One region of the Micromonospora sp. NBRC 110038 genome, then DNA from elsewhere that is predicted to be linked to it. Evidence: riboswitches for the same ligand, from Rfam matches in the RefSeq annotation. Region 1 holds a riboswitch; each other region holds the start of a gene.
The links. Region 1 has a riboswitch for cobalamin ahead of bluB (5,6-dimethylbenzimidazole synthase). Riboswitches for the same ligand answer to the same signal wherever they lie in the genome.

Region 1 (2,192 bases):
CGCAAACCGGGCAGCCGTGCCGGGCGTCCGGCGTACGCGTGGGTCGCGCGTACGCCGGACGGGGCCGGCTACAGCCAGGGGCCGCTGCGGCAGATGAACTGGGTGGTGCCGCTGTACTGGGTCGTGCTGCCGTCGAAGTAGCTGTAGCTGGCACGCACCGGGTGGCCGAGGTTGCTGGCCGGGCAGGTGGCGAAGAGGGTCGACCCGGCGGTCGTGAAGGTGCCGACGCTGCCGGAGTACCAGGTGATGCTCCAGGTCGTCGTGCCGGCGCTGCTGGCGTCGCAGTAGAACTGCGACGCGCCGGACTCGCAGAAGGGTGCCGGGGCGGCGGCGAGGGCCGGGGTGGCACCGGCGGCGAGGCCCAGGACGGCGAAGACGGACGCGGCCAGGACCTTGACGGTGGTACGCATGGAACTCCTCCCAACGTAGCTAAGTGATGACTCAGCGCTACGCCAGCCTAGCCGCCACATAGACGTACCTGAATTAGCTGTTCGGTCGGTCGGTCACCCGTTGCGGCCAGCGGTCGTGGTGCACCGCCTCGGCGAGGGGCCGGCGTCGCCGCCACCCGTGCCGCTCCAGGTCGGGCACGGTCTCCAGGTGCGTGACCGGCCCGACGCAGAGCCAGGCCACCGGCCGGATGCCGGCCGGCACGCCCAGCAGTTCGGCGAGGAACGGCTCCCGGTAGAAGGAGACCCACCCGACGCCCAGCCCCTCGGCGGTCGCGGCGAGCCAGAGGTTCTGGATGGCCAGGCAGACCGAGTAGAGGCCGGCGTCGGCGATGGAGTGCCGCCCGAGCACGGCCGGGCCGCCGCGCTCCGGGTCGTACGTGACGACGATCGACAGCGTCGACTCCAGCACCCCGTCGATCTTGATACGCGCGAACCGCTCGGCCGCCGCGCCGTCCAGGGTGGCGGCGAACGTGGCCCGCTCGGCCTGCACGTGCCGGTAGAACCGGCGGCGGACGGCGGCGTCCCGGACCAGGACGAAGTCCCACGGCTGCGAGTAGCCGACGCTGGGCGCGGCGTGCGCGGCGTCGAGGATCCGGTGCAGGGCGTCGGCCGGCACCGGCTCCCCGGTGAACTGGGCCCGGACGTCCCGGCGGCGGTGGATGGCGTCGTAGAGTTCCACAGGCAGGCTCCCGCTGCGCTCGGCCCACCCAGCGGGTGGGCGGTCGACGCGAGGCCGGTCTTCGGACTCCCGGATCGACGCCTGCCCGTCCGCCTTCCCAGCCGCACGGCCAGTGGCTGCGCTCCTCGCGCGTGGACGGTGGCTCCCCGGTCACCGCGGCGGGCCCGTGCCGGATTCACACCGGCTTCCCGATTCTCCCCGCACCCGCGGGGCACCTCGCATGATCGTGCCGCCGGCGATGCTAACCCGCGTCAGCGGTGCAGCGTCCGGCCGGGCAGTTCCCCGTACGTGGTGAGGTAGCGGGCGGCGAAGCGGCGCGGGTCGGCGAATCCCCAGCGCGCGGCGGTCGCGGCCACGGAGGTGCCGTCGCCGGGCGTGGCCCGGGACAGTTCCTGGCGGGCCAGGTCGAGTCGCACCCGGCGCAGGTAGGCCAGGGGGGTCGTGCCGAGCTGACTGCGGAACGCGAGCTGCACCGCGCGGGGGGTGGTGCCGGCGGCGCGGGCGATGTCGACGAGGCCGATGTCGGTCCCCGCGGTGGACTCGATGAAGGCGATCGCCCGGCGCAGGGTCCCCGCGTGGGCGTCGGCCCGGTCGCACGGCCGGTCCTCCCGGAGGGCGTTGCTGGGAAACGCGGCGAGCGTCGCCGCGGCGAGCAGGCGGCCGAGGCCACCGAGCACGAGCGGGGACGCGCCCGGCGCGCCGCCGGCGGCCATGACCGACTCCGCGTACCGGACGGTCTGCCGCCACCGCCACTCCGCGTCGGCGCGGATCGGCCGGAAGCTGACGAACCGCAGGGGTGCCAGCGGCCGGTCCGGATCGGCGCGGGCGACCTGGTCGATCAGCGAGAGGTCCAGCAGGACGCAGGTCACGTCCAGGTCGCTGGACCACGAGGAGCCGGGCAGGTCGGGCTGGTACAGCACGGCGATCTCGCCGGGGCCGACCAGCTCGTCGACGCCGTCGCAGCGGCGCCCGAAGCACCCCCGGCGGGGGGCGGCGAGCAGGACGTAACCGAGTGGTTCCGCGTTCACCCGCAGGTCGAGGGCGATGCTGATGTCGTCGATGCA
Region 2 (2,192 bases), on a different contig from region 1:
GGCCGTCGGGGACAACCAGACCTTCAGCAAGGACTACACCCGCAGCGGCACGGCCGGTGACACGGCCACCCTCACCGTCACCGGCAACCGCGTGGTGCTGTTCGGGGTGCAGGACCCGTCGCACGGCTCGGCCGCCGTCTCGGTCGACGGCGGCCCGGAGCAGACGGTCAGCTTCCAGGCGTCCGCCCGTCGGGGCAACGTGGCGCTGTACAACAGCGGCACCCTCACGCAGGGGCAACACGTCGTGCGGGTACGGGTCGTCGGCAACGGCCCCGTCGCGCTGGACCGGGCCACCGTCGTGTCGGCCGCGCCGGCCGTGGTGGCGCCGCCGCCCCCGGCGAACGGCGGGAACGGCCAGCAGGGCACCATCGTCGGCACCCAGTCCAACCGCTGCGTGGACGTGCCGAACTCGACGACGACCAACGGCACCCAGGTGCAGCTCTTCGACTGCGGGGGCGGCAGCAACCAGCGGTGGACCTACACGTCGAGCCGCCAGCTCCAGGTGTACGGCAACAAGTGCCTGGACGCCTACGGCCAGGGCACCAGCAATGGCACCACGGTCGTGATCTGGGACTGCAACGGCGGCAGCAACCAGCAGTGGAACGTCAACGCCAACGGCACCATCACGGGCGTGGCGTCGGGGCTCTGCCTGGATGCCAGCGGCGCCGCCACCGCCAACGGCACGAAGATCGTCCTGTGGTCGTGCAACGGCGGCGCGAACCAGCAGTGGAGCCTGAAGACCTCCTAGCCGGCCGCAACCCCGGATCCGGGCCAGCCCGCGCACCTGCGGGCTGGCCCGTCGTCCGGCCGGTGGCCCGCGGTCGCCGCTCACCCGGCGCGAGGGTGGGGTCACGCTGCGCGGCGACTCGCCCGACACATCATCTGGTGTTGCCATCTTCGCCTTGCGCCCATATATGGTGTCACCCGTAGCTGGTTCGGCCATCGGTCCACGGTGGTCGAGGCAAGAGGGAACCCGGTGTGATTCCGGGGCTGCCCCGCAGCGGTGAGTGGGAACGACCGCCGTCAACGAAGCACTGGGCCCGGCCGGGCCTGGGAAGCGACGGCCAGTAGGCACCGAGCATGACGCCCGCGAGTCCGAAGACCTGCCAGCGTGCCGCACGCGACGCGTGCGGCGGTCGAAGGCCGCGTGGGACGGCCGACGCCATCAGCCGGCAGCGGCGGCGGGTTGTGCCGTCGCGGGTGTCCGGCGGCGTCCTCCCGCGCGCCCTCGACCTCGGGGACGGGCTTGAGGAGGGCGAACATGAGCGCGACGCGCGAACAGGCGGGGCCGGGGCAACGCCGGCACGTCATGCAGGTCCGTAAGCGGGACGGCGACACCGAGCCGGTGGACGTCAACAAGATCGTCGAGGCGGTGCAGCGCTGGGTCGCCGACCTGGACGAGGTCGACCCGCTGCGGGTGGCGACGAAGACGATCAGCGGCCTGTACGACGGGGCGACCACGGCCGAGCTGGACAAGCTGTCGATCCAGACGGCGGCGGAGCTGATCGGCGAGGAACCGCAGTACTCGAAGCTGGCGGCGCGGCTGCTGGCCGCGTACGTGGCCGAGGAGGTCCGCGGGCAGGAGGTGGACAGCTTCAGCCAGTCCATCCGGTACGCCCACGGCCTGGGCCTGATCGGCGACGGCACGGCCGCCTTCGTGGCCGCCCACGCCCGCGAGCTGGACGACGCCGTCGACCCGGCCGGGGACCTGCGGTTCGAGTACTTCGGCCTGCGCACGGTCGCCGACCGTTACCTGCTGCGGCACCCGCAGACCCGGCTGGTGGTGGAGACGCCGCAGTACTGGCTGCTGCGGGTGGCCTGCGGGCTGTCGCAGACGGCGGGGGAGGCGGTCGACTTCTACCGCCTGATGTCCGCCCTGGCGTACCTGCCCAGCTCGCCGACGCTGTTCAACTCCGGCACCCGGCACACCCAGATGTCGTCGTGCTTCCTGGTCGACTCGCCGCGCGACGAACTCGACTCCATCTACGAGCGCTACCACCAGGTGGCGAAGCTGTCGAAGTTCTCCGGCGGCATCGGCATCTCCTGGTCGCGGGTGCGCGGCCGGGGCGCGTTGATCCGGGGCACCAACGGCAGGTCGAACGGGATCGTGCCGTTCCTCAAGACGCTCGACGCCGGGGTGGCGGCGGTCAACCAGGGCGGCCGGCGCAAGGGCGCGGCCTGCGTCTACCTGG
Region 3 (2,192 bases), on a different contig from region 1:
ACCGCCGTCGCAGCTGCGGATCGAGCGTGGTCTCGGCGGAGAGATCCACCGGTGTGTGCAGCAGGGAGCAGGAGGTGGACACGGCGACGTGGTCGGCGAGCCCGGTGACCGCGGCACCGGTCGTTATCGCCGCCCGAAGGTCGGTGCGCCAGACGTTGCGACCGTCGACGAGCCCGGCGACGATCGTCTTGCCGTGCAGTGGGCCGGCTCCGGCGAGACGTCGCAGGTTGCCGGGCCCGGCAACGAGGTCCAGGCCGAGCGCCTCGACCGGCGTGTCCAGCAGCGCGGGCAGCGCGTCACCGAGTTCCCCGAAGTAGGTGGCGACGAAGATCCTCGGCCGCTGCCGCACGGAGCACAACCGCATGTAGGCATCGTGTAGCGCCTCGATCTCGGCCGTGGTGCGGTCGGCCACGTAGGCGGGTTCGTCCAGCTGAACCCACGTGACACCGGCGGCGGCGAGGGCACGGAGAACGTCGGCGTACACGTCGACGAGTTCGGCCATCCGATCGAATGACTCGACGCCTGGTGTGGAGGTCTTGGCCAGCAGCAGGAACGTGGCGGGCCCGACCAGCACCGGTCGGCTCTCGATACCCAGCGCGCGGGCTTCTCCGTACTCACGCAACGCCTTGTCGGGGTTCGCGGCGAAGACGGTGTCGGGTCCGATCTCCGGGACCAGGTAGTGATAGTTCGTGTCGAACCACTTCGTCAGTTCCAGCGCCGGTTCGGCGTCGACGCCGCGGGCCATGGCGAAGTAGGTGTCGAGCCCTGACAGGCCGAGTCGGGCGAAGCGTCGTGGGACCGCGCCGACGGCCACCGCCGTGTCGAGGACGTGATCGTAGTAGGAGAACGTGTTCGACGGGATCGCGTCCAGGCGGGCGTCGCGCAGCGTCCGCCAGACCCCGGCGCGCAGCGCGACCGAGGTGCTCTCCAACTCCGCGGCGTCGATGCGGCCCGCCCAGTAGGCCTCCACGGCCTTCTTCAGTTCACGGTTACCACCGATACGTGGATAACCGAGCACGGTGCTCTGACCGAATGTGGTGCTCATGGGTCCTTCCCTCGAAGCGTCCGAGGACTCACGCGAGGGCGGGAGGGAAGAGGCGCAGGGGCGCACCGGCTTCCGCCCCGGCCTTCCCGAGAGACCGTCAGCGGCGCACGCCGGCCGGCGTACGCGGTGCGGGCAGGTCTTCGGACTCGTGGGCATGACCTGTCCGGTCGCCTAATGGCCGTCGCTTCCCAGACCTCGCGGTCCAGTGCTTGATGACGGCGGTCGTTCCCACTCACCGCTGCGGGGCAGTCCCGGTCTCGCACCGGGTTCCCTCTTACGACGCCGCGACGCTTGAGCGTCACAGCGAACCAGCACTGCTGTCTATCCTAGGTGTCCAGAAGCGATCGGCGTTGGCGCGTCCCCCTTCGAGACACAGAGACATCGCGGCAGCAGCCTCGAGCTGTCCGACGGGAAGGTGACGAATGGGCAGTAGGATCGACAGGGTGGCCGTGCTCGTGGACGGCAGCGAATGGGTGGCGATTCGCCCGGAGGACTTCGAACGCCTCGACGCCTGCCGACGGCAGGTAGGCGCGACGGCTGCCCGCGCCACCCGGCTGGAGCACGAGGTGCGTCAGGCCCGGGCCCGGCTGGCGCGGATCGAGGCGATCGTCGCCGAAGGCGACTCCACCGACAGCATGTGTGAGCGTCTCACCCGGGTACTGGCCGGCTCGGATACGGCCCGGCCAGCTGTCAGGGGTCGAGAGGCGTGACGGAGTCACCCCTCAGCCGCTCGCGGTCGTGGTCGACTCCCCTGCCTTGAGTGCCCACGCGGACCACACCGGTGACCGGATCTGAACGACCCGCGTCGACAGGCTCCTCACCGCGGTCTTCTCTGTCGGACCACCGCCGGATGCCGGGGGTCGGTCAGCTGTGTGCCGTCATGCGTGGATACCGCCCGGTGAGAAGGTGGTCGCCGAGTTCCCGGGCCTTATATGCGACGGGGTCGTGCAGGGTGAGCGTGCGGGCGTCACGCCAGAACCGGTCGAGGCCGGTGGCGCGGGCCGTCGCGCGCGCGCCGGTGAACTCGAAGATCCTGCTCGTCGCCTCCGTGGCCAGCCGGCTGGACACGACCTTCGCGGCGGAGACGGTCAGTGCCGTCCGGCCGCGTTCGGCCGGGGTCAGGGCGGGGCCGCGGGCGTCGGCCTCG
Region 4 (2,192 bases), on a different contig from region 1:
CGGTGCGGTCGGCGTCGGCGACCCGGTGGGTGTGGGGGACGCCGTTCCGGTCGGTGAGGCCGTGCCCGTTGGAGTCGGCCCGGGCGACGACGGCGGAAGGTCGAGGCCGATGCGGCCGAGCGGCACCTGGGCGAGACCGAGCAGTGCCTGCGCGGTGGCCCGACGCCACTGGTCCCGGGAGACGTCGTCGATCCCGGACCCGACAGCGGCGGCCAGGCCTTCGGCGTTGTAGGCGATGGCTCCCGCGTCGGCGGCTGCGCCGCCGTGCGACGTGGTCAGCTGGAGCACGCGGAGCGCGCCCGCTGCGCGGGCGGCCTCGGCATGGCGTCCGGAGGCGGCGAGCGCCTGCCCGGCCAGGCCGGTGCTGTTGGAGTTCGCGCCGGTCGTCGGCCCCGAGCCGCCGAACGACCCGTCGGAATGCTGCTGGGCGACCAACCAGTCCACGCCCCGATCCGCCGCGGCCGCGGCACCCGTGGCCCCTTCGTCTGCGGCGGCCAGCAGCGCCTGCACGGCCATCGCGGTCGAGTCGACGTCGAGGGTGGCGCCGGCCTGCTCGTCGCACGACGGCGACGGGCCGTCCCCCGTGTCGGGGTAGAGCCGGAAGCCACCGGCCGCGCACTGCTGCCGGACGAGGAAGTCGACGGTGTCCTGCGGGACGTCGCCGCTGCGGGCCAGGCCCAGCACCGTGAAGGACTGGTCGAAGGTGTTGCTGGCGTCCGGACCGCTGTCGGCGGTGGTGCGGCTGGTGATCCGCCCCCGCTGATGCCCGGCGTCCGCCCCGGCGACCAGCGACAGGGCCTCGGCCCGCAGGTCGAAACCGCCGAAGTCGGTGGGATCAGCTCCGGCGGCGGCGGCCGCGTAGAGCAGCTTCGCGGTGGCCCCGCCGTCGGTGAAGCCCTCGATGCCCCAGTCGTCGTAGCTGTTGTAGGAGCGCACGTGCGCCGCGACCTGCGCGGTCGCCGCCTGCCGGGTCGGCACGGCCACCCCGGTCGCGGACAACGCGATGATTCCGTCGATGGTCAGGCCCCAGTCAGGGCTCCCGAACGGCCCGGGAAGTGCCCCGTCGGCGACCTCACCGGCCAACCAGGACGCTGCCTCGCGTGCCGCGGCGGCGTCGGCCGGTGCCGGTGCGGCAACCACGGTCAGGGGCAGGGCGGCGATCGCGGCGAGGGTCGCCGCTGTGCTGGCGGCGAGACCGGTGCCGATCCGCCGGTGCCGGGACAGGGACATGGGGTGCCTTTCGCAGAGCGGTCGGTGAAGGCGCCGGAACGCAGCCGAGGAGTCGGCACCCGCTCGCATGACGACGCGTTGCGCGGGGTGGACGGACCTCGGCGGCCCGGACTTCACCCTGTAGACCTCGACAGTGGAAGCCGCTCGTCCCGGGCGAGGCATTCCGGCTCGCGGGGTCGATGCCTCGCTCACGGTTGCGGGTCAGCGCCGGCTTCAACCGACTTTCCCCCACACGGGACGTATGCAGTTGTGTGCCCGGCGTGAACCGGGTGCCGACACGGTACCGCCCGCACGTCGAGTGACGCCAGAGCGGTGGCCGGCACCCGGCACGTCGGTCGACGGGTCAGGGAGCGGCGATGCTCGGTGGGGCGCCCGCGCCGAAGGACCAGCCCTCGACGCTGCCCGGCGCGGGGTTGTAGCTGGTCGCGCCGGACGTGCTGTAGGACCAGGCGCCGCCGCTCGGCGCGTGCCAGTACGACCAGTACGCGGTGACGGGTGGAGTGTTGACGCACGGCTCGGTCGCGGCGGTGGGCTTGCCGTTGATCCGGCACACGAACGCCAGTCCCCAGCGCGAGGTTCCGGTCACGGTGAAGCCCGCGCCCTGGAGGGCGGCCAGCCCAGTCGCCGGGTCGCCGAGGGCGCAGGCCACCTGGACCCCGCCGCCGAGGGCGGCGAAGTCGACCACCACGGTGACCCCCGACGTGTCGGTACACGCGGCGGCGTGCGCGGCCTGCGGCGCAGGCTCGACGGCGGTCAGCGCGACGGCGGCGACGGCGGCGGCCAACAGTCCGGCAAGCCGCCTACGAATGACGATTCGAAACATGGGTCCTCCCCGAGAGCAGACGAATGAGAATCAGGCGAGCGACGGGACGGCTCACGGGCAGTCGGGGGTCGGTGCGCCGGTCGTCGCGCCGGCGGCGGACAGGTGGGCGTACCCAGCGCCGGTCAGACCGAGGACGGCC

Region 2: it holds a riboswitch for cobalamin, as region 1 does, so the genes downstream of both, LPU61_RS21845 (ribonucleoside-diphosphate reductase subunit alpha) here and bluB (5,6-dimethylbenzimidazole synthase) in region 1, are expected to answer to the same signal.
Region 3: it holds a riboswitch for cobalamin, as region 1 does, so the genes downstream of both, metE (5-methyltetrahydropteroyltriglutamate--homocysteine S-methyltransferase) here and bluB (5,6-dimethylbenzimidazole synthase) in region 1, are expected to answer to the same signal.
Region 4: it holds a riboswitch for cobalamin, as region 1 does, so the genes downstream of both, LPU61_RS27610 (cell wall anchor protein) here and bluB (5,6-dimethylbenzimidazole synthase) in region 1, are expected to answer to the same signal.

What each region holds. Positions count from the first base shown of each region.
Region 1 covers NZ_BBOL01000005.1:67,943-70,134, forward strand. The annotation lists gene LPU61_RS18625 (hypothetical protein) at 69-410, opposite strand; gene bluB (5,6-dimethylbenzimidazole synthase) at 484-1,128, opposite strand; cobalamin riboswitch at 1,163-1,362, opposite strand; gene LPU61_RS18635 (helix-turn-helix domain-containing protein) at 1,380-2,192, opposite strand, start outside.
Region 2 covers NZ_BBOL01000006.1:160,779-162,970, forward strand. The annotation lists gene LPU61_RS21840 (glycoside hydrolase family 2 TIM barrel-domain containing protein) at 1-748, shown strand, start outside; cobalamin riboswitch at 915-1,126, shown strand; gene LPU61_RS21845 (ribonucleoside-diphosphate reductase subunit alpha) at 1,262-2,192, shown strand, end outside.
Region 3 covers NZ_BBOL01000009.1:453,930-456,121, reverse strand. The annotation lists partial or broken gene metE (5-methyltetrahydropteroyltriglutamate--homocysteine S-methyltransferase) at 1-1,045, opposite strand, end outside; cobalamin riboswitch at 1,159-1,373, opposite strand; gene LPU61_RS27590 (hypothetical protein) at 1,489-1,755, shown strand; gene LPU61_RS27585 (acyl-CoA dehydrogenase family protein) at 1,910-2,192, opposite strand, start outside.
Region 4 covers NZ_BBOL01000009.1:458,642-460,833, reverse strand. The annotation lists gene LPU61_RS27610 (cell wall anchor protein) at 1-1,230, opposite strand, end outside; cobalamin riboswitch at 1,365-1,504, opposite strand; gene LPU61_RS27605 (hypothetical protein) at 1,574-2,053, opposite strand; gene LPU61_RS27600 (peptidase) at 2,105-2,192, opposite strand, start outside.